Regions from separate parts of the Dyella agri genome, predicted to be linked through region 1. Evidence: predicted binding sites of a transcription regulator. Region 1 holds the regulator's gene; each other region holds the start of a gene.
What was found. The regulator FliA, encoded in region 1, starts transcription of late flagellar genes. The targets are predictions, from matches to a motif close to TAAAGTTTNNCNNNCNNNGGCCGATAA.
Positions count from the first base shown of each region.

Region 2: ISP14_RS03070 (GGDEF domain-containing protein) is a predicted target of FliA. The motif match lies at 5,406-5,432, and genes of this name have one in related genera.
Region 3: ISP14_RS08455 (methyl-accepting chemotaxis protein) is a predicted target of FliA. The motif match lies at 5,388-5,414, and genes of this name have one in related genera.

Region 1 is NZ_JADIKL010000009.1:41,242-51,646, reverse strand. Features, by position in the region: gene motD (flagellar motor protein MotD) at 1-381, opposite strand, end outside; gene ISP14_RS15205 (flagellar motor protein) at 378-1,118, opposite strand; gene ISP14_RS15200 (chemotaxis protein CheA) at 1,123-3,102, opposite strand; gene ISP14_RS15195 (protein phosphatase CheZ) at 3,379-4,020, opposite strand; gene cheY (chemotaxis response regulator CheY) at 4,017-4,424, opposite strand; gene ISP14_RS15185 (RNA polymerase sigma factor FliA) at 4,485-5,213, opposite strand; gene ISP14_RS15180 (MinD/ParA family ATP-binding protein) at 5,210-6,145, opposite strand; gene flhF (flagellar biosynthesis protein FlhF) at 6,160-7,443, opposite strand; gene flhA (flagellar biosynthesis protein FlhA) at 7,568-9,658, opposite strand; gene flhB (flagellar biosynthesis protein FlhB) at 9,678-10,405, opposite strand, start outside.
Region 2 is NZ_JADIKL010000002.1:84,804-95,208, reverse strand. Features, by position in the region: gene ISP14_RS03100 (class I SAM-dependent rRNA methyltransferase) at 1-300, shown strand, start outside; gene ISP14_RS03095 (hypothetical protein) at 362-1,264, shown strand; gene ISP14_RS03090 (NAD(P)/FAD-dependent oxidoreductase) at 1,281-2,474, opposite strand; gene rmuC (DNA recombination protein RmuC) at 2,598-4,028, shown strand; gene ISP14_RS03080 (FUSC family protein) at 4,025-4,600, shown strand; gene folE (GTP cyclohydrolase I FolE) at 4,662-5,261, shown strand; gene ISP14_RS03070 (GGDEF domain-containing protein) at 5,490-6,683, shown strand; gene ISP14_RS03065 (EF-hand domain-containing protein) at 6,793-7,128, shown strand; gene ISP14_RS03060 (TCR/Tet family MFS transporter) at 7,201-8,487, shown strand; gene ISP14_RS03055 (DUF1993 domain-containing protein) at 8,484-8,990, shown strand; gene ISP14_RS03050 (aspartyl protease family protein) at 9,036-9,899, opposite strand; gene ISP14_RS03045 (NAD(P)/FAD-dependent oxidoreductase) at 10,139-10,405, shown strand, end outside.
Region 3 is NZ_JADIKL010000004.1:157,128-167,532, forward strand. Features, by position in the region: gene ISP14_RS08440 (OprO/OprP family phosphate-selective porin) at 1-692, opposite strand, end outside; gene pip (prolyl aminopeptidase) at 898-1,854, shown strand; gene ISP14_RS08450 (EAL domain-containing protein) at 1,904-3,700, opposite strand; gene ISP14_RS08455 (methyl-accepting chemotaxis protein) at 3,711-5,357, opposite strand; gene upp (uracil phosphoribosyltransferase) at 5,674-6,315, opposite strand; gene ISP14_RS08465 (PsiF family protein) at 6,453-6,839, opposite strand; gene ISP14_RS08470 (aminotransferase class III-fold pyridoxal phosphate-dependent enzyme) at 7,020-8,516, opposite strand; gene ISP14_RS08475 (ABC transporter ATP-binding protein) at 8,850-9,758, shown strand; gene ISP14_RS08480 (ABC transporter permease) at 9,758-10,405, shown strand, end outside.

The DNA.
Region 1 (10,405 bases):
CTCGGCCTCGATGCGCCCGAGGTTCGCCGACCCGGCCTGATGGGCGATGTTGCGCCCATCGCCGCCTTGCATCGCCACCGGATGCGGCGGGATCGGCACGGCGATCGGCACCACCGAAGCACCCGACTGCCCGGCCGGCGCGGCGATCGCGGGATTGATGTTGTGCGGGCGGACGCGGGTCGGCGGCAACGGCGCGATGGCGTGGCTGGAGCCGTTGAACGCCTCGATCAGCGATTCGGACATCACCCGGAACTTGCCCTCGTTGACCACCGAGACGGCGTACATCACCACGAAGAACGCCAGCAGCAACGTCATCAGGTCGGCATAGGGGATCGCCCACGCCTCGTGGTTCACGTGGTCCTCGTGCTTGTGCCGCTTCATGCCACGTAGCCCTGCAGGCGCGATTCGATCTGACGCGGGTTGTCGCCCTGGGCGATCGACACCAGGCCTTCGATCAGGATCTCGCGCATCCGGGTCTGCTTGTTGATCAGGCTCTTCAGCCGTGCGGACATCGGCAGCATGAACAGGTTGGCCAGCGCCACGCCGTAGATGGTGGCGACGAAAGCCGCCGCGATACCGTGGCCGAGCTTGGACGGATCGGCAAGGTTCTGCATCACCGCCATCAAGCCCATCACCGCGCCGATGATGCCCAGCGTGGGCGAATAGATGCCGGCCATCTCGAATACCTTGGCGCCGGCCAGATCGATCGCTTCGCGCGTTTCCAGGTCCACCTCCAGCACGCCGCGGATCGCCTCCGGCTCGCCTCCGTCGACCAGCAGCTGCAAGCCCTTGCTGACGAACGGATCGGGCTCGGCCTCGATCTGCGGTTCCAGCCCGAGCAGGCCTTGCCGGCGCGAGATCTCGCTCCAGCCCACGATGCGGCTGATCAGGTCGGCCGGGCGGTGCTGCGGCGGACGGTAGACCATCGCCATCATCTTCAACGCGTGCTTGAGCACCTTGCCGTGGTTCTGCACCAGCAGCGCGGCCAGCGTGCCGAGGAACACGATCACGAACGCCGCGGGATTCCACAGCGCGTCCAGCGAGGAGCCCTTCAGGATGGTGCCGACGATGATGACCACGAAGGCCAGGATCGTGCCGATGATGCTGATCAGATCCATGACGTCAGCCGGTCCGTGCCAGGGGGAGAGGAGATTGCGCGGCGCCGTCGGCCAGGCCGGCCAGGTCCATCACCAGGGCCAGCCGTCCGTCACCGGTGACGGTAGCGCCGGCGACGCCCGGCACGCCGTCGAACAAGTGGCCGAGCGGTTTGACGATGACGTCCTCGCGGCCGAGCACCTCGTGCACCAGGCAGCCCAGCCGCTGGTGGCCGATGTGCAGCACCGCCACGTGGCGCACCGCCTCGGCCGCCACGCCGGTCCAGTCGACCATGTCGACCAGCGGCAGCGCGCGACCGCGATGGCGGGCGACCAGGCGTCCGTCGAGCAGGCAGTCCTGGCCCGCGGCGAGCTCGAACACCTCCTCCACGTTGCCCAGCGGCAGCGCGAGCAACCGGCCGCCCACGCGCACCATCAGCACGCGCAGCACCGCCAGGGTGAGCGGCACCGCCAGTTCCAGCTCGCTGCCGTGGCCCAGGCGCGAATGCACCTGCAAGGTGCCGCCGAGTTCGGCCACACGGGTCTTCACCACGTCCATGCCGACGCCGCGGCCGGAAACGTCCGACACCGTGGCGGCGGTGCTGAAGCCAGGGCGGAAGATCAGTTCGTAGCACTCGGCCTCGTTGAGCCGCGCGGCCTGCGCCGCGTCGATCACACCCTTCTCCACCGCTTTGCGGCGCAGGATTTCCGGGTCCATGCCGCGGCCGTCGTCGCGCACCGCGATCACGATGCGCTCGCCGCGCTGGCTGGCCGACAGGCATACCCGGCCCTTGCGCGGCTTGCCCGCACGCTCGCGCGCGTCAGGCGGCTCCAGGCCGTGGTCCAGCGCGTTGCGCAGCAGGTGGATCAGCGGATCGGCCAGCGCCTCGACCAGGCTGCGGTCGAGGTCGGTGCCCTCGCCTTCCAGCACCAGTTCGACCTCTTTGCCGAGCTGGCGGGCGAGGTCGCGCACGATGCGCGGGAAGCGCTGGAACAAGCGGCCCACCGGCTGCATGCGCATGCCCATCACCGCGCCTTGCAACTCGTCGGTGATCCGGTCCAGCTCGCCGGCCGCCTCCGTCAGCATCTCGCTGCCGAGGCGCGCGGCGAGGCTGAGCAGGCGGTTGCGCGCCAGCACCAGTTCGCCGGCGTGGTTGACCAGCACGTCCAGTCGCGTGGTATCCACGCGCACGGTGTTCTCGGCGACTGGCGCAGCGGGACGCGCAGCCGGCGCGGGTGCGGCGGCATTCGCCGGAGCCGGCGCGGGTGCTGCCACCGGCACGGCCGCCGCGCCGGGCTGGCCGCCCTTGCCGTGCAGCGTATCCAGCAGGGCTTCGAATTCGTCGTCGTCTATCGTCGCCGACTTGGCCGGCGGCAACGGCGCGGGTTCGACCGTACCCGGCGCGGCGCTGCCGTGCAGCGTGTCCAGCAGCGCCTCGAATTCGTCGTCGCCGATCGTCGCCGACTTGGCGGGCGGCAGCGGAGCGGGCTCGACCGTACCCGGCACGGCGCTGCCATACAAGCTGTCCAACAGGGCTTCGAACTCGCTGTCGTCGATAGTGCTGCCAACGGGTTCGGACGATGGCACCGGCACGGCCGCCGGCGCGGGCGCCGCAACGACCGCCGCTCCGCGCGGTAGCAGCGTCTGCAGCAACGCCGCCGGCGGCATCGCCAGCGGCGCGCCGGCGCCGAGCGCGGCCATCATCTCGCCGAGCAGGTCCAGCGTCTGCAGCAGCGCATCCATGTAGCCGGCATCGAGCAGCACGGCGCCGTTGCGCGCCTCGTTGAGCAAGTCCTCGGCGTGATGGCACAGCAGCACCATCGGCTCCAGCGCGAGGAAACCGGCGCCGCCCTTGACCGTGTGGAAGGCGCGGAACACGGCATTCAGCAGCTCGCTGTCGCCCGGCGCCGCTTCCAGCCCGACCAGCTGCTCGCCGAGGCGCTCGACGAGTTCGCCGGCCTCGACCAGAAAATCCTGGCGCAGCTCGTTGTCGAAATCCGCGTTCATCGTAGAGCCTGCTTATGCTCCCCAAGCGCCCCGCGCCGGGAGCTGTTTGCGCGCAGGCCAAGGAAGAACGAAGGAGTGGACGTCGGTCCACGACTGAGCGATGACGCAGGCATGCGGGCAAACAGACCCGGCCCTGCGGGTTGCCATCGAGTGGCCGCCATGCGGCAGCGCGCGGCTTGACCTGCCAGCCAGGCAGGCGCTGCGCCACGCACTACCACCTGGCGGCCACTCGATGACAACGCGGAGTGCTTGGGGAGCATAAGCAGGCTCTTGCTATTAGAAACCGAATTCGCTGAGCAGCCGGTCGGCGTCCTCCTGGCTGGTCACCTTGGCCACGTCGGCCGGCGCTTCAACACCGGCCAGCGCGCCGGTGAGGCGAACCAGTTCCAGCAGCGAGGATTCGACCGTGCCGATGAAGCTGGCGACCTTCTTGATGCGCTGGCCGGTAAGGTCCTGCCAGGACTGCGCCAGCACCATGTCGGCGAGGCCGTCGCGGCAGCTTCCGGCGAACGCCGCGGCTTCGCGCGCCAGCGCGGCGGCGGGCTCATCGCCCTCGGCCTGCTGCAGCACGTCCCAGGCGTTGTGTGCCAGCGCCTCGGCCTGCGGCCGCATGCGTTCGGCGAAATCGAGGCTTCGGTGTGCGGCGTTCGCGCTCATCTCCAGCGCGTCCTGCAGGTGCTGGCGCGCGTCGGCGACGATGCCGGGCACGCCTTCCTGCGCCAGCTCGCTGCCGAGGCGGCGCACGGCGCCGTGCAGTTCGCGGGCCAGCTGGCCCAGCGCGCGGAACAGGTGCTGCTCGCGCTGGCGCACCATCGTGTCCAGCGCCTGCTCGAAGGCGGGGCCTTCGGGGCTGTTCAGCAGGTCGCGCAGCTCGGGCGGCAGGCCGTCGTCGACGGCAAGGGGAAGGACGGCGTTCATGCGCTGGCTCCGGCTGCGGCGATCCGTTCGAAGATCTTGGTGAGCTTTTCCTTGAGGGTGACCGCGGTGAACGGCTTGACGATGTAGCCGTTCACGCCGGCCTGGGCGGCGGCGATGATCTGGTCGCGGTTGTTCTCGGCCGTCACCATCAGCACCGGCATGCCCTTCAGCGCGGCCTCGGCGCGGATCGCGCGCAGCAGGTCGATGCCGGTCATGTTCGGCATGTTCCAGTCGGTCACCACCAGGTCGAACGGCTGGCCGCGCAGCATCACCAGCGCGTTCTCGCCGTCGTCGGCCTCCTGGATCAAGGTGTTGGTGAAACCCAGCTCGACCAGCAGGTTCCTGACGATGCGCCGCATGGTGGAGAAATCGTCCACCACCAGGATTTTCATGTTCTTGTCCAACGTCTGCTCCGCGTGCGATGGGCCGGCGGCCGGCCCCGGGGATGGTGGGATGCGGTTTGCTCAGTCGCGCCAGCCGGCCAGCTGCGCGCGCAACCGGATCACGGCCTGGCCGTGGATCTGGCACACCCGCGACTCGCTCACGCCGAGCACGGCACCGATTTCCTTGAGGTTCAATTCCTGCTCGTAGTACAGCGACATCACCAGCTGCTCGCGCTCGGGCAACGCGGTGATGGCCTCGACCAGCGCCTCGCGCATGCCGTCGTGTTCGATGCCTTCGTCCGGCGCCAGGCTGTTCTCGTCTGCCACTTCGAGCACGCCGGTCTCTTCGCCATCGTCCGAGGCGGTGAGGCTGAGCAGGCGCGAGCAGGCCGCGTCGGCGAGCACCTGGTGGTACTCCTCCGCGCTGATGCCGAGCCGGCGCATCACCTCGGCGTCGTCCGCCTCGGCGCCGGTCTCGGCCTCGATCTGGCGTATCGTCTCGGCCACCTCGCGGGTCTTGCGATGCACCGAGCGCGGCGTCCAGTCGGCCTTGCGCAGTTCGTCCAGCATCGCGCCACGAATGCGGATGCCCGCAAACGTCTCGAAGCTGGCGCCCTTGTCGTGGGCAAAGTGGCGTGCCGCTTCCAGCAAACCGATCATTCCCGCCTGGATCAGGTCGCCCACGTCGACGCTGGCCGGCAACCGCCCCATCAGGTGATAGGCGATCCGTCGTACCAGCGGCGCGTGCCGACGTACCAGTTCGTCGGCACTCTCGCGGGAGAGTTGCAGATATTCCGAAGCCGCGCTCATCCCGGCATGCCTCCGACCGGAGCCGTCCGGCCACCGAAGAAGGAAATGCGGTCGAGACCCGCGCGCCCGGGCTCGACCCACTTATCGACCGCATCGGCCAATTTCTTGAATGCCCTGGCCGACGGGCTGGAAGGCCACAGTTCGACCACCGCCGCCTGGCGCCGGATGGCCTGGCGCAGGCGCTCGTCGTGCGGCACCCAGCCGCAGAATTCGATCGCCACGTCGAGGAAGCGGTCGCTGACCCGCGCCAGCTTCTGGTGCAGCAAGCGCGCGTCGCCCTCGTTGCGCGCCATGTTGGCGACCATGCGCAGGCGGCGCACGCCGAAGTCGCGGCTGAGCACCTTGGCCAGGCCGTAGGCGTCGGTCAGCGAGGCCGGCTCGTCGCATACCACCAGGATCACCTCCGCGGCGGCGGCGGCGAACATGGTGACGCTGTCGGACAGTCCCGCGGCTGTGTCCACCAGCAGGTATTCGGGTGGCCGCGCCAGTTCGTCGAAGGCGCGGATGATCCCCGCCAGCTCGCCGTGGCTCAGCCGCGCCAGCCGGCGCGCGCCGGAGCCGGCGGGCACCACCTGCAGGCCGCATGGCGCAGGCAGCAGCAATTCTTCCAGCGTGCATTCGCCGTCGAGCAGGTGGCCGATGTGGCGCGCCGGGGCGAGGCCGAGCATCACGTCGACGTTCGCCAGCCCGATGTCCGCGTCCAGCAGCATCACCTCGTGGCCGGCGCCTGCCAGCGCCACGCCGAGGTTCACCGCCACCGTGCTCTTGCCGACGCCGCCCTTGCCGCCGGCCACCGCGATCGTCTGGCAATGCCGGCGCGGGGTCGACACCGCGGTACGCAGCCCTTCGGCCTGGTGGCCGCCGCCCGCTTCCGCTACGGGCCGGCCGACCATCGCGGCCAGCATCTGCTTCAGTCCCGAAGCCTGGTTCATCGCGAGCGTCCCGTTCATGCTTCGGCCACCGCCCGGCCGAAGCGTTCGGCCATCACGTTGTCGTCGGGCGCTTCGCCCTTGAGCGATTGCGCGACGCGGCACACCAGCACGCGAGCGTCGGCGGTGGCGATGTCCTCGGGCACGCGCTGGCCGTCGGTGACGTAGTCCAGCGACAGCCGGTGGCGGATCAGCACCGACAGCGCACCGCCCAGCCTGGGTGCCTCGTCCAGCTTGGTGAGGATGCAGGCGTGCGGCTTCAGCGCACGATAGGCGAGCACCGCCTCCTCCAGCGACGGAGTCTGCGCGTTGGCCGCCAGCACCAGGCAGGAACGCAGCTCGCCGGCGTCGGCGAGGATCTCCAGCTGTTGCGCCAGCCGCGGATCGCTGCCGGCCATGCCGGCGGTATCGATCAGCACGGTGTGGCGGCCTTGCAGCATCTCCAGCACTTTGCGCAGGCTGCGCGCGTCGTAGGCCGGGTAGACCTGCACGCCGAGCAGGCGCCCGTAGTGTTCCAGCTGCGCGGCAGCGCCAATGCGGTAGTGGTCGGTGCTGACCAGCGCGACGCGCTCGGCGCCGTGGCGCATCACCGCCCGCGCAGCGAGTTTCGCAATGGTCGTGGTCTTGCCCACGCCGGTGGGGCCGACCAGCGCGATGACGCCACGCTCGGCGTCGCACAGGTGACGGCCGCTCACCGCCAGACTGCGGCTAAGCATGCCCAGCGGCAGGTAGCGCGCTTGTTCCGCGTTGATCTTCTCCGGCAGCTCGGCCACCAGCGTGCGTGCGACGTCGGCCTCGATGCCGAGCCGGGTCAGCTCGCGCAGGATCCGCGCGCGCAGCGGCTGGCGCCGCTCCATGTCGTTCCAGGCCAGGCTCGACAGCTGCAGCTCCAGCATCGCGCGCAAGTCGCCCAGTTCGCTGCGCAGCTGCGCGGTGTCGTGCGCGGTGCGCTCCATCAGCGGATGCACCGCCGCCGGCTCGGCCGCGACGGCGGGCGGCGCGACCGGGTGCAGGCGGCGCGGCGGCAGCTCGGGCGGCGCGATCGCCGGCTTCGCTGCTGCAGGCGCGACCGGTGCGGGTGCGGGTGCGGGTTCTGCCTTCGCTTCCGCTTTCGGCACCACCGGCGCGCCGTGCCTGGCGGCCTCGCGCACCAGTGCCTCGTCGTAATCGATCGCGGCGATCACCTCGATGCCCTCGGCCATCCGGCGCGTGGACAGGATCACCGCTTCCGGCCCCTGCTCCTCGCGCACTTCGCGCATGGCCTGGCGCATGTCGGGCGCCACGAAACGTTTGATCTTCATTGCTCGCTCCGCGCGTGGGATGCGGGATGGGAAATCCGGGGTTGGTCAAAAGCCGATGCACCGCAAACGCGCTGCGCCGCCGCCTTTTCCGAATGCCGACTCTCGAATTCCGTCATCCCGGTTCTCATCGCCCCAAGGCCTGCACCAGCCGCACCCGACGGTTGTCGGGCACCTCGTTGTAGGCCAGCACGTGCAGGTTTTGTGCCACGTGCCGGGTGAAGCGCGCGAGCCACGGCCGCAACGGCGGCGCGACCAGCAGCACCGCGGGTTCGCCGCTCATTTCCTGGCGCCGCGCGGCGTCGGCCACGCTCTGCTGCAGGCGGTCGGCGAGGCCCGGTTCCACCGCGGCGCCCGCCACGCCGCCGCCGGACATCGAGCCGAGCAGGATCTGCTCCAGCTCCGGCGCCAGTGTGATGACGGGGATCTCGGTGCCCAATCCGGCGATTTCCTGCACGATCTGCCGGCCCAGCGACACGCGTACCGCGGAGCTGAGAACGCCGGGATCCTGACTCTGCCCCGCGTGCTCCGCCAAGGATTCGACGATGCCGCGCATGTTGCGGATCGGCACCCGCTCGGCCAGCAGGTTTTGCAGCACCTTCACTACCACGCCCAGCGCCAGCCGCTTGGGCACCAGGTCCTCGACCAGCTTGGGCGCGCCCTGCGCCAGGCGGTCGAGCAGCTGCTGCACGTCCTGGTGGCTGAGCAGTTCGTGCGCGTGGCCCTGCAGGATGTGCGACAGATGGGTGGCGATCACCGTGGCCGGATCGACCACGGTGTAGCCGTAGCTCTGCGCCAGCTCGCGCTGGCCCAGCTCGATCCACACCGCCTCCAGCCCGAACGCCGGGTCCTGGGTGGCGATGCCTTGCACGGTGCCGTGCACCTGGCCGGGGTTGATCGCGAGCAGGCGCTCGGTGTGCACCTCGGCCTCGCCCATCGGCACGCCCATCAGCATGATGCGGTAGGTATTGGGGCCGAGGTCGAGGTTGTCGCGGATGTGTACCGCGGGAATCAGGAAGCCCAGCTCCTGCGACAGCTTGCGGCGCACCGACTTGATCCGCCCCATCAACTCGCCGGCCTGGTGCACGTCGACCAGCGGGATCAGCCGGTAGCCCACTTCCAGGCCCAGCGGATCGACCGTGGTCACGTCTTCCCAGCCCAGCTCCACGCGTTCGGCCGGCGCGGCGGTAGCAGGTGTTTCGGCGGGCGCGGCGGCCAGCTTCTCGCGCGTCTCGCGCTGGCGCTTGAGCAACAGCCAGGCCGCACCGCCGCAGACGCCGCCCAGCAGCAGGAAGGCGATGTTCGGCATGCCGGGGATCAGGCCCATCACGATGAGCACCACGGCCGCCACCGCCAGCGCGCGCGGCTGGCCGAACACCTGGCCGGCGAGCTGCCGCCCCATGTCCTGCGCCTTGGACACGCGGGTGACGATGATCGCGGTGGCCACCGACAGCATCAGCGCCGGCACCTGCGCCACCAGGCCATCGCCGATGGTGAGCAAGGTGTAGGTCTGCGCCGCTTCGCCGGCAGACAGGCCGTGCTGCATCACGCCGACGAAGAAGCCGCCGACGATGTTGATGATCAGGATCAGGATGCCCGCGGTGGCGTCGCCGCGCACGAACTTCGAGGCACCGTCCATCGAGCCGTAGAAATCCGCCTCCTCGCGCACTTCCTGGCGGCGTTCGCGCGCCTGTTCCTGGGTCAGCAGGCCGGCGTTGAGGTCGGCGTCGATCGCCATCTGCTTGCCGGGCATCGCGTCCAGGGTGAAGCGCGCGGTCACCTCGGACACGCGGGTGGCGCCCTTGGTGACCACCACGAAGTTGATGATGGTGATGATCGCGAACACCACCAGGCCCACCGCGAAGTTGCCGCCGATCACGAACTCGCCGAACGCCTCGATCACCTTGCCCGCGGCACCGGGGCCGTCGTGGCCGTGCAGCAGCACCACACGGGTGGAGGCGATGTTCAGCGCCAGGCGCAGCAGCGTGGCCATCAGCACCACGGTGGGGAACGCGGCGAACTCCAGCGGCCGCATCACGTAGACCACCGCCAGCAGGATCACCAGCGAGAGCGCGATGTTGAAGCTGAACAGCATGTCGAGCAGGAACGGCGGCAGCGGCAACATCATCATCGCCAGCATCACCAGCATCATCACCGGTGCGCCGGCGCCCCGTCGCGCCAGCTGCCTGAAACTGCCCAGTACCTGCGTGCCCGTCATGGATTTGACTCGTAAACGATTAGCGATAGGGACCCATCAGGTCGGGATCGACCTCGGGATTCGGCGCGGCCGGTGGCGTCTCGCCTTGCGCCGCAGCCTGCTTGAGCTGGTAGACGTAGACGAGCACCTGGGCCACCGCCACATACAGCGCAGCGGGGATTTCCTGGCCTAGCCTGGTGGTTGCATACAAAGCGCGTGCCAGCGGCGGCGCCTCGACCAGCGGAATGCGATGGCTGCCCGCCACCAGGCGGATCTGCTGGGCCAGCACATCGACCCCTTTGGCGATCACCCGCGGTGCGCCCGTGCGTCCTTCGTCGTAGCGCAGCGCCACCGCGAAGTGCGTGGGATTGACCACCACCACGTCGGCCTTGGGCAGTTCCTCCATCATGCGGCGGCGCGCCTGCGCCATCTGCACCTGGCGGATGCGGCCCTTGATCTCGGGGCTGCCCTCGCTCTCCTTCATCTCGTCCTTGATCTCTTGCCGGCTCATGCGCAGCTTCTTGGTGTGGTCGTACTTCTGGTACAGCGCATCGAGGCCGCCGAGCAGTGCCAGGATGCTGCCGAACCACAGCGCGGATTGACCCAGCAAACCCAGCGCCTGCGCGATACCCGCCGACACCGAGCCGCGCCCGGTGGCCTGCAGCGGGTCCTGCCAGTGGCGCAGCAGCAGCGCCAGCACGGCGCCGATGAACACGACCTTGAGCAGCGCCTTGCCCAGCTCCACCAGGCCGCGCAGCGCGAAGATGC
Region 2 (10,405 bases), on a different contig from region 1:
ATCCTCGATCCGGCCAAGCTCACCCGCGACCGCAGCAAGGTGTTCGACGCGCTCAAGAAATACTTCGCGATGAACCGCCTCGCGCTCGACGTGATCCCGCCCGGCGGTCTGCTGCTCACCTGCTCCTGCACCGGCCTGGTCAGCGAGGCGGACTTCCTTGAAATGCTGCGCCGCGTGGCCATCAACGCCGGCCGCGAAATCCAGATCCTCGAAGTGCGCGGCGCCGGCACCGACCATCCAGTGCGCGCCGACGTGCCGGAAAGCCGTTACCTCAAGGCCGTGTTCTGCCGGGTGGAGTGACCGGCTTGCGGGCGCCTCGACCGGGCCGATAGCATGCGGGCGAATCCGGGGGGATCCGCGCATGCCCAGAATCGTCGCCGTCGCCGCATCCGCTTGCCTCGCACTGGCAGCACCCTGCCTGGCCGCCGACAAGCCGGCGCGCCCGGTCATCGAGGACACCTACATCATCGCGCCCCGCTCGGTCGGCGAATACGCGCTGGTCGAAACGGTGAACTACGGGGAAAAGGGAGAACTGCTGGCCGGCGCCGCCCTGCGCTATCGCGACAAGCTGCTGCCGTCGATGGCTGCTGACATCTATGTCTATCCCGGCGGCGACAACGAGACGCTCGAGCACGCCGAACAGACATTCCGCGACAGCGTGAAAAGCGCGGCCACGCATGGCATCTACAGCGACGTCCGCTGGGGCGAGCCGCAAGGCTACGAACTGCAGCAGCACGACGGCAGCGCGTGGCAGGGCCGCATGATCCCCATGCAAGTGCACCACCAGCAGGACGAGGCCGCATCGCGCACCTACCTCTTCCACCACGGCTTGTACGACTACAAGCTACGCGTGGACGTACCGGCCAGCGAGGCCGCCGATCTGCCGGCTGCCGCCGATGCCCTGCTGCGTTCCGTGCTCCCGGCCGTGCAGGTAGTCAGCGTCGGCGGTTGCGGCAAGCAGATGAATATCGACGTGATGACGGGCACGGCTGCCGCCCCCGCCGGATACGTTGACGGCGTCGCTCCGGATGGTTTCGGCATCGCCATCCGCGAGACCGACTTGAATGCCGCCGCGGCCAGTTCCAGCAAAGCGCCCCCGGAAGACAATGCCGTCGTGAAACTGACCCTGCTCGCTGCGCAGCGACAGATCGCCCACGGCTGCACCTCCTTTCCGTTCGAGCCGCAAGGCGACAATGTGGCGGTGCTGAAGCTGCACTATCCCGCAGACTTCTGGCAGTCCGGCCCCGCCAACCCGGGACACTGAGCAGCCGGAAACCCGCTCACGTGCCGCGTGGCAGCCGGCCGCGCAGCGATGTCGCATCGAACGGGCCGGGGTCGGCGATCAAGGCGCGCGCCGCCTCCACCTGGCCCCAGGTGTTCCACAGCAGCACGCCGCGCACGCGCCCCTGTTCGAGGTAATACACCACGCCTTCGCGGTACGGCTCGCGCCAGTCCTCGACCACCTGCAAACGGGTGTCGAGCAGACCGACGGCTTCATAACCGTCATCGAACAAGTCGGAATAGAAGAACGGCAGCGTGTCGTAGCTGTCCGCGATACCAGCCATCGCGCGACCGGCGTGCCGCCCCATGCCGATGGCCGCATCCTCGTGCTCCACGCGCAGGCGCCGGCCCAGCGCCGGGTTGTAGAAGTTGGCGACATCGCCGGCGGCCCAGATGTCGGGCGCGTTCGTGCGCAGTTGCGCGTCGACCACGATGCCGTTGTCCACCTCGAGGCCTGCCTGCTCGGCCAGGGCGGTGTTCGGCGTCACGCCGAGCCCGGCTACCGCGGCCTCCACCCGCAGCAGGCTGCCGTCCGAAAGGCCGAGTTCCACGCCGCCGTCGGTGGGCCTGCCGCCGTTCACCCGCACGCCGCTGCGTACGTCCACACCGTGCTGGCGGTAGTAGCCGTCCAGGTGCTGCGCGAGGCCGTCGGGGTAGCGGCCCGCACCGATGTGCGCATCCGGGAACAACATGCACACCTTGCAGCCGACACCGCACAACGAGGCGGCCAGCTCGGCGCCGATGAAGCCGCCGCCGATCACCGCGATGATCGCGCCGGGCTCCGCGTAACGGCGCAGCCGCTGGTAATCGTCCAGCGTGCGGTAATGGATGACGCGGTCGCCGCCCTCGAACGGCAGCCGCCGCGGCGTAGCGCCGGTGGCGAGCAACAGGCGGCGGTAGCCGTAGCTGTCGCCTTGCCCGTCGCGCACGATGCGCACCGCGGGATCCAGCGCGACGACACGGCGCCCGGTGTACAGCTTCGCACCGCTGGCGGCCGTGCCCAGATCGATGTCGGCCACGTGCTTGTCGCCCTTCCACAGCGCCTTGGACAGCGGCGGCCGCTGGTACGGCGGCGAGGTTTCCTCGCCGATCACGCCGATGTCCGCCGCCGCGTCGACCTCGCGGATCGCTTTCGCCGCCGCATCAGCCGCCATGTCAGCACCGACGATCAGGTAATCGTGCACATGGTCCATGACCCGCTCCCGCGCGAAACGCCCCGGCCATCATGCGCGTCCGCAGCGAATGCGGTGTGAAGTCGCAAGACCTGCGACGGCAGGACGTACACTGACGTGGACTGTTCCGCGCGAAACCTGCCCATGCCTGCCAGCGAAACCCTGCTCATCGTCCTCGTCGTGCTCGTACTGGCACTGCAAGTCGCCCTGCTGCTGCGCGGCCGTGGCGATGCCGGGGTGGCTGCGAAGCTCGATGCCTTGAGGGACGACAACGAGCGCCTGCAGCGCGCGCTGCGCGAAGAACAGCGCAGTGGCCGCGAGGAATTGCAGCAGGGCTTCGAGCGCTTCCGTGGCCACGTCAACGAACAGCTGGATGGCATGTCGCGCCAGCAGGGCGAGCGCATCGACGGCTTCGGCCAGCGCCTCGCCGCGCTCACCGAGCAGACCGGCCAGGGCATGCAGACGCTGGCCCAACGCCTCGCCGAGGACGCCCATCGGAGCCGCGAAGAGCTCACGCTGGCGCTGAACCGCTTCGGCGAACAGCAGCAGCAGCGCCTCACTGCACTAGGCGCCCAGCACGAGCAGCGCATGGGCGAAGTGCGCGGCACGCTTGAGGGCCAGCTGAAGACGCTGCGCGAGGACAACGCCGCGCAGCTGGAAAAAATGCGCGCCACCGTGGACGAGAAGCTGCAGTCCACGCTGGAGACGCGGCTTGGCCAGTCGTTCCAGCTGGTTTCTGAACGGCTGGAACAGGTGCAGCGCGGCCTGGGCGAAATGCAGAGTCTCGCCACCGGCGTCGGCGACCTGAAACGCGTGCTGGGCAACGTGAAGACGCGCGGCATCCTCGGCGAAGTACAGCTGGGCGCCCTGCTCGACCAGTTGCTGACGCCCGAGCAGTACAAGTCCAACCACGCCACGGTGCCGGGCAGCAACGAGCGCGTGGAGTTCGCGCTGCGCATGCCCGGCGCCGACGCCGAGCATCCGGTGTGGCTGCCGATCGACGCGAAGTTCCCGCGCGAGGACTACGAGCGTCTGCTCGACGCGCAGGAACGCGCCGACGCCGAGGCTGCGGGCGTCGCCGCCGCTGCGCTGGAACGCCGCGTACGCGAGGAAGCCAGGACGATCCGCGCCAAGTACGTGGCGCCGCCGCACACCACCGACTTCGCGATCCTGTTCCTGCCCACCGAAGGCTTGTACGCCGAAGTGCTGCGCCGCCCGGGGCTGTTCGAGGCCTTGCAGCGCGAGCATCGCGTCACCGTGGCCGGGCCGACCACGCTCACCGCGATCCTCAACGCGCTGCAGATGGGCTTCCGCACGCTCGCGATCGAGAAGCGCAGCAGCGAGGTGTGGCAGCTGCTGGGCGCGGTGAAGAGCGAGTTCGGCAAGTTCGGCGAAGTGCTCGACAAGGTGAAGAAGAAACTCGACGAGGCCGGCAAGCACATCGAGGCCACCGGCGTGCGCACCCGCGCGATCACGCGCAAGCTGCGCGACGTGGAGTCGCTGCCGGAACAGGACGCCGCCGGCCTGCTCGACAACGCCGCAGTCGACGACGTCGAGCCGGACGAGGAGGCATGAACGTCCCGCGCCGGCCGTTCGTCGAATACCGCCGCCGACTGAACGCGCTGGCCGACGAGCTGCTGCGACTGCACGTGGCACTGCCCCGGCGCGAGCGGCTGCTCACCTGCCTCGTCCATGCGCTGCGCGCGGTGCTGGCCGCCACGATCGGCTACTTCGGCGCGCTGGCGCTGGGTCTGGAACAAGGCTACTGGGCCGCCATCACGGCGATCTCGGTGAGCCAGAGCAGCTATGCGGAGGTGCGCAGCTCCTCGCGCGACCAGTTCCTCGGGGCGATCATCGGCGGCCTGGTCGGCATGGCCGTCGCCACGCTCGGCCACGAGCACTACCTGACCTATGTGCTGGCCGTGATGATCGGCATGATGCTGTGTTCGGTCCTCAACCTGGGCGCGGCCGGCCGCATCAGCGGCACCACCACCACGATCATCATGCTGGTGCCGCACGCGGGCGCGTTCTGGCAGTTCGCGCTGTTCCGACTGGGCGAGGTCACGCTGGGCGCGACGGCGGCGCTGCTGGTGACGCGCGGGTTCGGCCTGCTGGAGCGGCACTGGTTCGGCGAGGCGCCGCCGTGATCCGCCCCGGCTGCGACAGCGGCCGTTACACTAGGCCGGTCTGATCTCCCCGGAATTCCCCATGAGCGACTCCACCCCGAACGACGTCACCCGCGAGCAGGCCGAGGATGCCGTGCGCGTCCTGCTGCGCTGGGCCGGTGAGGATCCTGCGCGCGAAGGCCTGCTCGACACGCCCAAGCGCGTGGTGAAGGCCTACCGCGACTGGTTCTCCGGCTACCGCGAAGATCCGGGCGAGTACCTGCGCCGCACCTTCAAGGAGGTGGAGGGCTACGACGAAATGGTGGTGCTGCGCGACATCGAGTTCGAGAGCCATTGCGAGCACCACATGGCGCCGATCATCGGCCGCGCCCACGTCGGCTACCTGCCGACCTGCCGCGTGGTGGGCATCAGCAAGCTGGCCCGTGTGGTGGAAGGTTACGCGCGCCGTTTCCAGGTGCAGGAGAAGCTCACCGCGCAGATCGCCCACTGCATCCAGGAGAACCTGCAGCCGGCCGGTGTGGCGGTGGTGGTCGATGCCAGCCACGAGTGCATGACCACGCGCGGTGTGCACAAGCGCGGCGTATCCATGGTCACCAGCCAGATGCTCGGCGCGTTCCGCGACGACGCACGCACCCGCGCCGAATTCCTGCAGTTCATCGGCATCCACGGCGGATTGCGCTAAACGCCTCTTCCCACGCCTCCGCGCGGTCCGCGCCGAGAGCTGCTTGTGCGTAGGCATGGAAGCGAACAACCCGACCCGCCAGGTTGCTCCCCGCGTGGCCGCCATGCGGGAGCGGCGCGGGCTACACGAAGGCATCGGGCAGGCTCCAGTAAACCGGTCCACGGCCGATAGCCGTGGCGTGCCGGGGTTACCATCGCCGTACCGGCCCCGCCTGTCACCCCGGATATCGTGCGTATCGACCTGGCCACTATCGCCCTGTTCGGCGCCCTGCAGGCGCTGCTGCTGGCGCCCCTGCTGCTCGCCGCCACGCGTGCCTATGCCGGGGTCGCCCGCACCAGCCTGCGCATCTGGGGCACCGTGCTGCTGCTGCAGGCGATCGGCTGGGTGCTGATGGGGTTGCGCGGGCAGGTCAGCGACTGGCTGTCGATCGTGCTCGCGAACGGCGTGCTGATGGTCTCCTATGCCGAGACCACGCGCGCGCTGCGCCTGCTGCTCGGCGTGCCGCAGCGCCGGGCCCTGCTGGTGGCGATCGGTGTGGCCGGCTGGCTCGGCATCGCCTGGTTCGGCGTAGCCACCCCCGACTACCGTATGCGCGTGTACATCGCCACGCTGGCGCTGTGTGCCTACCTGCTATTGCTGCTGTGGCCGCTGCGCCACGCGCTGCGTCGCGGCGGTTCGACCGCGCAACGGGTGATGCTGTTGGTGTTGCTGGGCGCCTTGCTGGGCTGGTGCGCCCGGCTCGGCGACCTGGCCCTCCATCCCAGCGGCACTGGATTGCTTGCCTACTCGCCGGCCAACGTGGTGCAGATGATCTACAGCGCGGTGGAGCCGGTACTGGCCAGCGTCGGTTTCCTGCTGATGTACAACGAAACGGTGCAGATCGAGCTGCACCGGCTGGCGCGCACCGATCCGCTCACTGGCACCTTGAACCGCCTCGCACTGGATGAGGAATCCCTGCGGCTGTTCCGCGAAGCGGACCGCCCCAATACGCTGGCGGCGCTGGTCATCGACGTCGACCACTTCAAGCGCATCAACGACAACTTCGGCCATGTCGCCGGCGATCGCGTGCTGGCGGCCCTGGCCGCCGGCATCCGCTGGCGGTTGCCGCCGCCGGCCGTGCTGGGTCGCATGGGCGGCGAGGAGTTCCTTGCGTTGCTGCCCGGCACCGGCGTGGCCGAAGCCATGGCCTTGGCCGAGCAGCTGCGCGTGGCGGTCGCCGCCATGCAGCTTGTGCCCGAGGCCGGGATGCCGGGCGTCACCATTTCCGCCGGCATCGCCGCATACCGGCCGGAGGACGCCAGTGTGGACGATCTGGTACGCCGCGCGGATCGCGCGCTCTACGACGCCAAGCGCGGCGGCCGCAACCGCGTCGTCGCCGCCATCGGCGATGCCTCGCCAGTGCAGCCCGGCGCCACCGAATAACCGCCGACGGGCCAGCAGGCAGCTGCGGATCGCCCGCACCCGCATGGCGTGCATCCGTTCTCGACGCGGCCACGCAGCATGCCGCACACTGCGGCGCATGCCGCCCGCCATGCGCCACCTTCGCCACGGCCTTGCCACGCTATGCCTGCTGCTGCCCCTCGCGGCGGCGGCACAGGATTCGCGCAACGCCTATCTGCGGCAATTCGACACGGACGGCAACGGCTGCGTGAGCGAAGCCGAATACCTGGCCTACATGAGCCGCGGCTTCGAACGCATGGACACCAACCACGACGGCGTGCTGGAACCCAGCGAGCTGCCCGGCGGCCACGGCAAGCCGGTGACGCTCAAGGCATGGCAGGCCAACCTGCGCCGCCAGTTCCACCGACTGGACCGCCGCCACACCGGCTGCCTCGACGCGCAGGAACTCACGGCGCCGCCGGGCTGACGTTTGACCGCGGGCCCGCCGCATCGCAATGCGATGCGCTATCGTTCCCCGTCTGCCGTCGCCACCCGTGCCATGAACCAGCCCGCCGACCACATCCCTCGCCGCCGCGCCGCCCTCGCCTTCATCTTCGTCACCGTGATGCTGGACATGCTGGCGTTCGGCATCATCATCCCGGTGCTGCCGCACCTGATCCGCGACCTGATCGGCGGCGATATTGCCAAGGCCGCATCCTGGGTGGGCTCGTTCGCCGCGTTGTTCATGACGATGCAGTTCGTGTTCTCGCCGGTGCAAGGTGCGCTGTCGGACCGCTACGGCCGCCGCGCGGTGATCCTGATTTCCAGCTTCGGCCTCGGCGTGGATTTCATCGTGATGGCGCTGGCGCCCACGATGTGGCTGCTGTTCGTGGGGCGCTTGTTCTCGGGCGCCTGTGCAGCGAGCTTTTCCACCGCGAACGCCTACATCGCCGACATCGTGCCCAAGGAGAAGCGTGCCGCGGCGTTCGGCATGCTGGGCGCAGCGTTCGGCATCGGCTTCATCATCGGGCCGGCGCTGGGCGGCCTCCTCGGCCACTGGCACCTGCGCCTGCCGTTCTGGACGGCCGCGTGCCTGTCGCTGCTCAACTTCGGTTACGGATTCTTCGTGCTTCCCGAGTCGCTGCCCAAGGAGCGCCGCTCGCCACGCTTCGACTGGCGCCACGCCAACCCGTTTGGTGCCGTAGTGCTGCTGCGCCGCTATCCGCAGGTGTTCGCCCTGGCTGCGGTGTTCTTCCTGCTCAACCTTGCGCAGTTCTCGCTCAACTCCACCTACGTGCTGTACGCCGATTACCGTTTCGGCTGGGGGCCGCAGGCCGTGGGCTACACGCTGAGCCTGGTCGGCCTGTGCAGCGGCCTGGTGCAGGCGGTGCTGGTGCGCCGGCTGATGCCGAAGCTGGGCGAGCGGCGGATGATCCTGATCGGCCTGTCGCTATGCGTGATGGGCTACCTTGCGTTCGGCCTCGCGCCCAACGCCTGGCTGTTCCTGCTGGCGATCCCGGTGTTCTGCCTTGGCGGCCTCGCCGGCCCGCCGGCGCAGTCGATGATGACCCACCAGGTCGATCCGCACGAGCAGGGCCGCCTGCAGGGCGCGCTGACCAGCCTCGCCAGCCTCGCCGGCATCTTCGGCCCGGCGATGTTCGCCAACCTGTTCGCGCTGTTCATCAGCGACCATGCGCCGGTGCAGCACCTGCCTGGCGCGGCCTTCGTGCTGGCCGCTCTGTTGCTGGTCGGTGCGACGCTGGTGGCGATCCGCGCCACGCGCCACATCGCACCTTCGTTCACGCCCGCCCCCTCTACGCCCGAACCTCTGGAGCACGTCCCATGAGCCTCTCCATGTACCAAGCCTCCGTTCCCGTCTTCGTCCGCGCGCTCGGCAACCTGCGCCAGGTGCTGCAGAAAGGCGAGGCGCACGCCAAGGCCAAGGGCGTCACCGACGCCGTGCTGCTGCAGACCCGCCTGGTCCCCGACATGTTGCCGCTGGTGAAGCAGGTGCAGATCGCCTGCGACATGGCCTGCCGCGGCTCCGCCCGCCTCGCCGGCGCGGAGCCGAAGAGCTTCGAGGACAACGAGGCCACGATGGCCGAGCTGTACGACCGCATCGATCGCGCCGTCGCCTACGTGCAGTCGTTCAAGGCCGAGCAGATCGACGGCAGCGAGAGCCGCGCCATCCACCTCAAGATGCGCAGCGGCGAACTGGACCTGCAAGGCCAGTCCTACCTGCTGCAGTTCATCCTGCCCAACCTGTTCTTCCACTGCACCACGGCCTACAACCTGTTCCGCGGCATGGGCGTGGAGATCGGCAAGAACGACTTCATCGGCGACATCTGACGACGCCGGAAGCGCGGTGGCGGCATCTTGCCGCCACCGCCAAAACTAAGGCGCGTTGCCCGGCGCGGCATGCGACAGCCACGCGCGGCCCGAGGCGAGATCCACGGTCAATGCCCACTGCTTGAAGAACGGCGCCCCGAGGTTGCCGTCCTTGATCAGATCCATCGCCAGCGCCTTCCCTTCGACCGGAATGCCTCCGGCCACGTCGAACCGTACCGGCTGCGGACCGCTCTTGCCGGGATCAAGCCCGAACATCGGGGCCAGGTATTTCGCAATGATGTAGGCCCCGCCGGCGTTCCCCGAATCCAGTTCCATCCATGCCGTGCCCTTCGGCGTCGGCACGGCAACGTCAACGGTCAGCGCCACGCCCTCGGCATCCCGCACCAGGCGGATTGGGACTTCCCTGGCATGGCGCACGCGCGCCTGCAGGCTTTCGGCGCTTTCGATCGTGAGCGTGCGTCCGGACGCATCGAGGGTGATCGAGCGGCCGGCGAACAGATCCAGCCCGAGCGAACCATCCAGATGGGGCGCATCCTTGGGCACCAGGCCCATGATGTCGAACACGCCCGCTTCCGAGGCCTTCATCGGTATGCCCGCGACGTTGAACACGAGATTGTCGCAACGCTGGAAGTCCAGGCGTTCCCCGGTCATCCGGAATCCCGTGATCCTGCCCCATGGCGTGCAGCCGATGGCCTTGGCGACATCCGGGCCGATGATCGTGACCCCGCCCCCCGTATCGAACAGGAACAGTCCCGGATGGCCGTTCACTTCGGCGTGCATCGCCAATGCGGAGCCCAGATAGGGCTCCAGCTTGATCGTCACTGGCGGCGAAGCCGAAGCCGACGCGGTACCGCAAGCCGCCATGAGGCCGAACGAAGCGAGTGCATGAACCAGGAGCTTCTTCCGCACGCCGTCTCTCCTTTACGTCTTTGCGCGCCGCCAATGGCATGACCGCCTGCATACTGCGCTGGCCGTCCAGACCGCGCCATGTGCCCGAAGTCAGGGGCTGCCCTACCCCGTATCCCGGCCACCAGCCCCCGGCACACGACCGGGGCGGAAGCGGCGCATCCCCGCAGCATCTGCGGCGATCGGCCACGCATCGCGTACCGGCATGCGAAAATCGCGGCCTGCTCCTGCCGGCTCACCCCATGCTGCGCCTCACCGACCTCAAGCTCCCGCTGGACCACCCCGCGGAAGCCCTGCCCAACGCGATCCGCGCGAAGCTCGGCATCGCGCCCGCAGCACTGCGCAGCTTCACCGTGTTCCGCCGTGGCTACGACGCGCGCAAGCGCGGCGCCATCGCGCTGATCTACACGCTGGACGTGGAAGTAGCCGACGAGGCCGCGCTGCTGGCGCGCCACGCCGACGACCGCCACGTACAGCCCACGCCGGACACCAGCTACAAATTCGTGGCG
Region 3 (10,405 bases), on a different contig from region 1:
CGGAACCGCGCTGACGGTGGTTGGCCGGCGTGCCATTCGGGGGTTTCGCGCGATGCCGAAATGCCCAGGTGCAGCACATGGCCATCGCGCTGGATCGGTACCCATGCAAAGCGGGCGGCCACGCTGCGCCCGGGGTTGTTGCCGTCCAGATCCTCCGGCACGAAGTAGTAGCCCACGTTGACGAGATAGGTGGGGCGCAGGAAGGCCCAGTCCAGTCCGCTGCGCCGCCCCTCCCAGACGGCCTGGGTCGGCAGTGCGGTTTCGATGAACGTCGTCGCGGCCGCCGAGGTCGCTCCCTCGAAACCTACCGGCGTCTTGCTGTAGCCGAAGCGGAACAGCCCGACGTCCGCGCCGAGCAAACCCTGGCTGCGCACGCGGATGTAGGTGTCGCTCCATTGCTTCGCCTGGAAATCGTATTGCACGATCGCGTCGTACAGGCCGGGGTGGCGCAGGTACAGGCCGAGGTATTTGCGGCGGTTGGTCGCCGCGTCGTCGAAGCGGCCGCGATCCTGCGCGTAGCGGTTCACGTCGAACTGGTAGAGCGCCGTGACGCCGGCGACGGTGTCCTGGCCGAGTGCGAAGTGCGTCGGCAGGTCGCTCGGGGCGTCGCGGTCGTCGGCCGCGTGGATGGCGGGTGCCGCGGCAGCGAGCATCAAGGTGGTTAGGTAGGCGAATGCGGAGCGTGGCGTCATGGATGGGCGCGTGCGCAGCGGGGTATCCGGAAGGGGAATGCCATTCGAGCAACCGGACCGGCGCGAACGAAATGAAGTGTTGGCATGTGTTCATGCCCTGCCGGCAGCACCTTCGGCGAGACGCCGGAAGGGGGCGTATGGCCGGGAGGGTGTGCCTGGCCGCCGTGCTAGCCTTGGCGGCCCCCGATGCCGCCGAGTAAGTCCGATGAGCCAGGAACGCCGCACGCTGTACCCCGAGATCGAGCCGTACGATCGGGGCATGCTCAAGGTCTCGGAGTTGCACACGCTGTACTACGAGCAGTGCGGCAACCCGGACGGCAAGCCGGTGGTGTTCCTGCACGGCGGGCCGGGCGGCGGCACCAATCCGAAATGCCGGCGCTTCTTCGATCCGGCGGTGTATCGCATCGTGTTGTTCGACCAGCGCGGCTGCGGCCAGTCCACACCGCATGCGGAGTTGCGCGAGAACACCACCTGGGACCTGGTGGCTGACATCGAGCGCGTGCGCGAGCATCTAGGCATCGATCGCTGGCAGGTGTTCGGCGGCTCGTGGGGCTCCACGTTGGCGCTGTCGTATGCACAGACGCACCCGGACAAGGTCACCGAGCTGGTACTGCGCGGCATCTTCATGCTGCGCCGCTGGGAACTGGAGTGGTTCTACCAGAAGGGTTGCGACGCGCTGTACCCGGATGCGTGGGAGACCTATCTGGCGGCGATCCCCGAGGTCGAGCGCGGCGATCTGATGAGCGCCTACCATCGCCGCCTCACCAGCGACGACCCGGCCACCCGGCTTGCCGCGGCGCGCGCGTGGTCGGTGTGGGAAGGCGCCACCAGCTACCTGTTCCAGGACCCGGCCAGCATCGGCTCGCACGACGAGGATGCCTTCGCGCTGGCCTTCGCGCGCATCGAATGCCACTACTTCGTCAACGGCGGTTTCTTCGCGCATGACGACCAGCTGCTGCGCAACGTGGACCGCATCCGCAGGATTCCGGCGGTGATCGTGCAAGGCCGTTACGACGTGGTCTGCCCGATCCGCAGCGCGTGGGATCTGCACCGCGCCTGGCCGGAGGCCGACCTGCGCATCGTGCAGGACGCCGGCCACTCGGCGTTCGAGCCGGGCAATATCCACGAGCTCATCGAGGCGACCGACCGCTTCCGCGCCTGAGGCGCTGCCGCGGGGCTGGGCTACGGCCGGCCATGGCCGGAGCCCGGCTTTACGGCGCGGCCGCCGTGCCCGCGCGGGAGGACACGTGCAGGCTGGTGCCGGCGCGCTTGGCCTGGCGCTTTGCGCGCGCCGCCAGCATCGCGATCGACGCGGCGCGTTGCGGCAGGGGCGGCATCAGCTCGACCACGCCCATCACCACGGTGGTGCATGGGAAGCATTGCGGCTCGCCGCGGCGGTCCTTGCCGCGCAGGCCGCCGCGCGCCAGGTCGTCGGCATCGAACAGCTGCGGCGCGCGCGCGTTGAAGGCCTCGACGATGCGCCAGCAACGCGTCTCCCAGTCCGTGCTCTGGAACAGCACCACGAAATCGTCGCCGCCGATGTGGCCGACGAAGTCGAGCGCCGGGTCGACGTGCTCGTTCAGCAGGCCCGACAGCAGCCGGATCATCTCGTCGCCGCGCGAATAGCCGTAGTGGTCGTTGAAGGGCTTGAAGTCGGTGAGATCGACGTGCGCCACCGCAAAGCGCTCGCCGCCATCAAGCAGGCGCTCCAGGTGTTCGGTGGTGGGAATGTTGCCGGGCTGGAAGGTCAGCGGGTTGGCGTGGCGCGCTGCCTCGATGCGCAACTCGCTTACGCGCCGCACCAGCGCCTCGCCGGTGCCCAGCCCGAGGTAATGGCCGTGGCGGGTCACGATGAAACCGTCGGCCAGGTAGCGTTGGTCCTCGCCGCGTAGCACGTCGGCGAGGCTTTCCAGGCTGCGCTGTTCGTCGCAGACCAGCGGCGCGTCGTTCATCAGCACGGTGCATGGCTTGCGCGCCAGCAGTTCGCGGGCGAACGGTTGCGCCATGCGTTCGTTCACCAGCCGGCGATTCACCAGGCCGATCGGCCTGCCGTTCCGGACCACCGCCACGGCGTGCAGTTCGGAGTGGCGGCCGAACAAGGCCATCACCTCCTCGTTGGTCTGGTGCGGATCCACCATCGGCGCCTCGATCAGCAGATGGCTGACCTGGGTGGGGCGCTGGGTGATCGGGCCGCGCGGGCGCGGCAGCACCGGCACAGCCGGCCCGCCTGGTACATGCCTGGCCTCGGCGCGGGCCGCCGCGACGAGGGCTGGCGCCGGACGTCCGATCAGGAAACCCTGCGCGTAGGGGATGCCGAGATCGCGCAGCACGCGCAGGTCGGCAGGGTCTTCCACACCCTCGCCGACGAGGTCGGCCCCCAGCGCCTCGGCCACCTGGCACAGTGATCGCACGATCGCCAGTCGGCCGGCGCTGCGCGACAGCCCGTGCACGAGGTAGCGGTCGATCTTCACCACGTCGGGGTGGATCTCGTTCCACATCTCGAAATTGGAGTGGCCGTTGCCGAAATCGTCGAGAGCGATGCGGACGCCATGCGCACGCAGGTAACCCAGCGCGTGGGCAAGCAGGGCAGGGCGCTCCACCACGTCGCGTTCGGTGATCTCGATGGTGACGCGGGCCGGATCCAGACCGCTGGTGCGCAATGCGGCCAGCACTTCGTCCGGGCGCAAGCTGTCGTTGAGGATGGCGCGGGCGCTGAGATTCAGCAGCAGCCGGCCGGTGCCGCCCTGCGCGGCGAAGGCGGCGCAGATCGTGCGTGCGGCGTGCAGCTCCATGTCGACCAGTCGGCCCTCCATGCGGGCGAGGTCGAGCAGATCGAGGATGGAGACGTTGCCGGGCATGAAGGCGCAGCGGCTGAGCCCCTCGTGCGCGACCACTTCCAGCGTGTCCAGGCGCACCACGGGCTGGAAGACCGCATGGAGGCTTCCTGCAGCGAGTGCGCGCTCGAGCATGGTGTGGGGGCTGCGGTGGCGTGCGGGGAGGATGGGCATGCCTTGGCTTTCAGGCCGCGCGAGCGACCAGGGAAGGGAGCATCGCTGCGGGCGAGGGCCGGGCATCCGCTTCCGGTCCATGAGGCACCGGCGATTCGGCGGGAAGGCGGAAGAAATCCACCTGGCGGATCAGTGCCCCGGCATCGCCGGCGAGCGCCTGGCCGGTGGCATTGATGTCGTCCACCAGGCCGGCGTTGGCCTGGGTGATGCGGTCCATCTCGGCCACGGCGCGATTGATCTGGCCGATGCCGCCGGCTTGTTCCCGGCCGGCGTCGGAGATCCGGGCCATCAGCGCGGAGACGCGCGCCACGCTCTGCACGATGCCGTCCAGCGCGGCGCCCGACTGCGCCACTTTGTGGCGCGCCAGTTCCACCGCCTCGGTACTGCCGGCGACCAGCCGGCGGATGTCCTGGCCGGCCTCCACGCAGCGGCGTGCCAGCTGGCGCACCTCGCCCGCGACCACGGCGAAGCCGCGTCCGCGTTCGCCGGCATGGGCCGCCTCGATGGCGGCGTTGAGCGAAAGCAGGTTGGTCTGGAAGGCGATGCTGTCGACCAGGTCGACGATCTCCGCGATGTCGCGGCTGGCCTGCTGGATCGCATGCATGGAAGCGAGTGCCTCGTCCGCGACGTGGCGGCCTTGTTCCGCATGACCCAGCGCGTCGCGCGCCGCCTGGGCGGCGCCGTCGGCGTGGCTGACGCCTTGCCCGACGGTGGCGGCCATGTGCTCCATCGACGCCGAGGTCTGTTCGAGGCCGGCGGCCTGCGTCTGGGTGCGGGCGCTGAGCGCCTGGTTGTCGCGTGCCAGATGGTGCGCGCGCTGCTCCACCGAGCAGGCGCTGCTGCGTACCAGGGTCAGCACGCGCGCGAGCTGCCGGTCCATCGAGGCGAGCGCACGCAGCAGCCGCCCCAGCTCGTCGTCGCGACCCGGATCGACCGGTTCGCCCAGGCGTCCTGCGGCGATGCGCTCGGCGACCTGGGTGGCTTGCCGCAGGCGCCGCAGCAGGCTGCGCATCAGCGCACCATCCAGCACGATGGCGGAGAGCAGCGCCGCGGCCAGCAGGACGAGCAACAGCCCCATGCCCTCGCGGTTGGCCTGGCGCTGGCTCTGCGCTTGCGCGCTGCCCTGGTCCAGCGCGGCGAGGAACAGGTTGGCGAAGTCGCTTTGCAGCGGCTGGTAGGCGGGTTGCACTTCCGTGCCGAGCTTGAGCGCGGCCAGCTGGAACTGGCCTGCGTCGAGCAGGGCCAGTGTTTCGTCGATGGTGCGGTCGGCGTCGTCGCGATGGATCGCGGCCAGCTTCAGGGTCTGCGCCTGTGCCTGCGCCAGTTCGCTGGACAGCAGCGGTTTCCAGTGCCGCATGGCATCCACGCGGTCGGCATGGATGCGTGTGTGCGCCTCGTCCACGGCGGAAGGCAGTTGCGACAGCACCGCGTGAACCAGTGTCTGCAGACTGCTGTTGTAGTCGTTCTGCACCCGGCCGACGTCGGCGACCGGGCTGAGCGAGCCTTGCACCAGTCCCTGGATGCGGCGATCGGCCTGCCGCAATTGCAGCAGGCCGGCAACGCTGGTCACCGCGAGCAGGCCAAGGACGATGAACAGGCGCAGCAACAGGTGCTGGCGCAAGCTCGGGGCGGCAATCCACTTCGGTCGTTTGAGCATGGGGAGTGTGCGCGTGGGGATCTGCAGGAGCTGTCGGCCCATCGCGTCGCAACTTTAGCGAAGTGGCGAATAAATTTTCTTTGAAATCAAATTGTTATATTCCTTCCAGTGGGCTGGAAGGGCGCGTGGAAGATGACGTGGCGAGATGTCGGTTCCGTGACTGCCGTGTTGCGCTTTCGCGGAACGCGCAAGGGCAGGCGCTTGCCGACGATCCTCACGCGGCGACGGCGGCAGAGCTGCGCGAGCCCTGCGGGGATCGTGAACCGGTTTCAGGCATCCCGTGCCGGTGGCTTGCGACCGGCCATGCCCCGATGACTCAGCTGACGGGAAACTGTTTGGTGCCGAAGATCTTGTCGCCGGCGTCGCCCAGGCCGGGCAGGATGTAGCCGTGCTCGTTGAGCCGCTCGTCGATCGCGGCGGTATAGATCTCGATGTCCGGATGCGCCGCTTCGATGCGCCGCAACCCTTCCGGGGCGGCAACCAGGAACAGTCCCTTGATGTGCTTGCAGCCGGCGGCCTTCAGCATATCCACGGTGGCGACCAGGGTGCCGGCGGTGGCCAGCATAGGGTCGACGATCAGGGCGATGCGCTCGTCCATGCGGCCGGTGAGCTTTTCGTAGTAGGCGATCGGCTTCAGCGTTTGCTCGTCGCGTTGCAGGCCGACCACGCTGACCTTGGCCGCGGGGATCATGTCCAGCACCCCGGGCAGCATGCCGAGGCCGGCGCGCAGGATAGGCACGATGGTGATCTTCGCCCCTTTGATCCGCTGCACGACGAGCGGGCCGGCCCAGCCCTCGATGTGCTCCTCGACGGTCTGCAGATCTTTGGTGGCCTCGTAGGTGAGCAGGGCGGCGACCTCGCCTGCCAGTTCGCGGAACTCCTTGGTGCTGATGCCGGCGCGGCGCATCAGGCCCAGCTTGTGGCGGATCAAGGGGTGGCGGACTTCGACCAGCTTCATGCGATGGGACTCCGGCTGCGGGTTGCGCGAAGAAGCCGAGCATAAAACACCCGCCGCAAACGAAACGCCCCTGCCCGGCGTTGCCGTCGGACAGGGGCGGGGGCGTCAGCGCATCGACGCCTAGGCGGGGCGATGGCTCAGCCGGCCGGAGCGGCGGCAGCGTCGCCCTTCAGACAGGTGCTCATGAAGGTTTTGCGGTCGGCACCCTTGAGCGCCTTGGTCTTCGCGTCGGCGTTGCAGCTCTTCATCTTTTCCTGCTGCGTGGCCTTGGCCGCCGGTGCGGCAGCGGTGCTCTCGCCCTTCAGGCAGGAGCTCATGAAGGTCTTGCGCTCGGCGCCCTTCTTGCCGGTGGCTTCCTTGTTGCAGTCCGTCATGCGCTGCTGCTGCGCGGTGAGCGGCTTCTTGGCAGCCGGGGCTGCGGTCATGGCGGCTTGCGGCGCGACGGGCGCGGCGGTGGCTGCGAAAGCGGCACCGGCGAGCGCCATGGCGGCACTGACAGCAAGCACACGGATCGACACGGACATGATGTGACCTCCCTAGGTGACCGGCGGGTGCCGGCGAGGGCAGTCTATAGCCGTGGAGGGAGCATCGTCGCTGAACGATGCGTCGGACCTGTAGGCCCGCGGCCCGCACCGATGTCGGCGACGGGCCCCGGGCATCCTGCCGTAGCGAAAACCCGGCTACGACAGGAGGGGCGGACTGGCTCAGGCGGCCTTGCTTTCGCTCTTGCGCGGGCCTTCAAGCAGGGCGTGGCGCACATGCGACACCACCAGGTCCACTTCGGCGCTGGTGACGTTGAAGTGTGGGGTGAAGCGCAGCGAATTGACGCCACCGTGGATCACGCCGATGCCGCGTTCGCGCAGGTATTCCTCGATCGAACCGGCGCCGTAGCACTTGAATTGCGGGGCCAGCTCGCAGGAGAACAGCAGGCCGGTGCCCTGCACCTTGGTGATCAGACCGCCCAGCTCGTCTTTCAGCGTGTTGAGCTTGTCCACGAACTCTTTGCCGCGGGCACGGATGTTGGCGCGCACCGCATCGGTCAGCTCGCCAAGCGTGGCCAGCGCCACGTCCAGCGCACGCGGGTTGGCGGTCATGGTGTTGCCGTAGATGCCCTTGCGGTACAGGCCGGCGGTGCGTTCGCTCACCGCCAGCACCGAGAGCGGGTACTGGCCGGCGTTGAGCGCCTTGGAGAAGGTCTCCATGTCCGGCGCGGGCAGCTTCTCGAAGCCGGGGTAGTCGGTGAGCGAGAGCACGCCGTGCGCACGCAGGCCGGCCTGGATCGAGTCGATCAGCAGCAGGCTGCCGTGCGACTCGGTGAGCCGACGGGCGGCCGCGTAGAACTCCGGCGTCACCGCGCGGCCAGGGTCGCCTTCGCCCATCACCGGCTCCAGGAACATCGCCTCGATGAACCAGCCGTGCTTGTCGGCGTCGGCGAACGCGGCTTCCAGCTGGGCCACGTTATAGGGCTCGACCACCAGCACGCTGTCCTCGTGGCGGTAGCTGGCGAGGTATTGCTGGTAGGTCTTGCGCGAGGAATCGGAATACAGCGCCGGCTTGTCGGTGCGGCCGTGGAACGCGCCCTTCACCGCCAAGCGCTTGATCGTGCGCCCGGCGTAGCGGCCGCCGGCGTCGGTCATCAGCTTGGCGTTGACGTCGGCGATGCGGCAGGCCAGGCCGACCGACTCGGAGCCGGAGTTCAGGCACAGGTAGCTGACGTAGGGATTGCTGCCGCGGTTGCGGCCCAGCTCCCGGTTCAGCGCCTGGGTCAGGCGCAGTTGCGACACGCTCGGTGTCATCACGTTCGCCATCACCTGCCCGCGGGCCAGCGCGGCATCGATGGCCGGGTGGTTGTGGCCGAAGCCGAGCATGCCGTAGCCGCCGTTGTCGTGCACCACCGCGCCCTTCAGCGTGACGACCCACGGGCCGCGCGCAGCAGCCGGCAGGTAGGGGTTGATCGCGTCGTCGGGGTAGAAGTTGACGAAACCGGCCAGCGCCTGCGCCAGTTGCTCGGCTTCGTCCAGCTTCAGGAAGTCGCCGAGCTCGGCGCGCAGTTCGCGATGACGCGCCACGGCAGCGGCCACGGCCTCGCCGAGCATGGCGTCGGCCGCGGCCATGCGCTCGATGCTGGCATCGTCCAGGCCGGTGGTGCGCGGCTTGCCGCCGAATTCGCGCAGTTCGCGCAGCTGATCGATCAAACCCATGGCGTTCTCCTCGAAAATCCGTCGGCGCCTCGCACCCAGCGCAAAGCAGGCCGACGTGTAGTGCGTGGGGGAGCCTGGCTCCCGCGGCGCGTGGCCCGGCTCGGCCGGGGATGCGCGCGTCCACGAACCGCGAGGATAACCCGCGGCATGGCCTGCCCGGTACCCCCTGAGCCTGGCGCGGCGGGCGGCTGTCACCTTGTCCCCTCTTTTTCGATCAATGGTTTGGCCTGCGTTCGGGGCGTGGATGACGCTTGTCACCCGCGATGGTTGACGCTGGCGACTGGGGCCGGTGACACGCCCTGCCTAGGCTGTGGAACAGGAGGAGAGACCACCATGAACGACACCACTGTTGCCCGACTTGCCGCCGCCGTGAAGCGCTACGGCTCCCTCACCGCCCTGGATGGCGTGGACCTCGCCGTGAAGCGCGGTGAACTGCTTGCCCTGCTCGGCCCCAACGGCGCCGGCAAGAGCACCAGCATCAGCTTGTTGCTTGGCTTGATCCGCCCCGACGCCGGCCGCGCCGAATTGTTTGGACTCGACCCGCAGCGCATCGAGGCGCGCCGGCGCATCGGCGTGATGCTGCAGTCGGCCAATCTGCCGCCGACGCTGCGCGTCGGCGAGCTGCTGCGCCTGACGATGAGCTACTACCCGGAGCCGCGCGGCTTCGACGAGACCGCCGCGCTGGCCGGCATCGGCGACTTGCTGCTGCGGCCTTACGGCAAGCTGTCCGGCGGCCAGCAACGGCGCGTGCAGTTTGCGCTGGCGATGTGCGGTCGGCCGGAGCTGCTGTTCCTCGACGAACCCACCGTGGGCATGGACATCGACGCACGGCAGAAGCTGTGGGCGGCGATGCGCACGCTGGTCGCCGAAGGTTGCGCGGTGGTGCTCACCACGCATTACCTCGAAGAGGCCGAAGCGCTGGCGCAGCGCGTGGTGGTGCTGGGGCAGGGCCGGGTGCTCAGCGAGGGCAGCGTGGACGACCTGCGCAAGCGCGTGGCGCTCACCCGCATCCGCTGCGTGAGCGACCTCGATGCCGACGCGGTCGCCCGTTGGCCGGATGTGGCGTCCGCCGCGCGCGAGAACGGCCACCTGCGCATCGCCACGGCCCGTGCCGAAACGGTGGTACGCCGGCTGCTCGATGCCGATCCCGCCCTGTCCGAACTGGAGGTGCAACGCGCCGGCCTGGCCGAAGCGTTCACCGAACTCACCCGCGAAACCGCCGCCGAGCAGGAGGCTGCCTGATGAACGCCGTTGCCGTTGTCGCCGCATCGTCGGCTACCGTCCCCGTCATGCCGCCGCGCCGCGTGCTCGGCGCCTACCTTGCCGAGGCGCGCAGCGAATGCCTGCGCTATTTGAGAGCGCCGGGCTTCTTGCTGCCGGTTCTGCTGTTCCCGGGCCTGTTCTATCTGGTGTTCGGTGTGCTGATGGGGCGATCCGAGGGAGCCGATGCGGCGCGTTACCTGTTGGCCAGCTACAGCGTCTTCGGCGTGATGAGCCCGGGCCTGTTCGGCTTCGGTGTGTCGCTGTCGCTGGAGCGCGACGGCGGGCTGCTGACCTGGAAACGTGCGCTGCCGATGCCGCCGGGCGCCTATTTGTTGGGCAAGATGCTGATGGCGATGGGGGCCGCCGCGGTGGTGGTGCTGATGCTGCTGGCGATGGCGACGGGGCTGGGGCACGTGGCGATGACAGCTGAGCAGGCCGTCGCGTTGCTTGCCACCGGCATGCTGGGCGTGCTGCCGTTCTGCGCGCTGGGCATGCTGGTGGGCACCTTGATCAAAGGGCAGGGCGCGCCCGGCATGCTGCAGCTGGTCTATCTGCCGATGTCCTTCCTGTCCGGCCTGTGGTTCCCGTTGTCGATGCTGCCGAAGTCGCTGCAGCAGTTCGCGCCG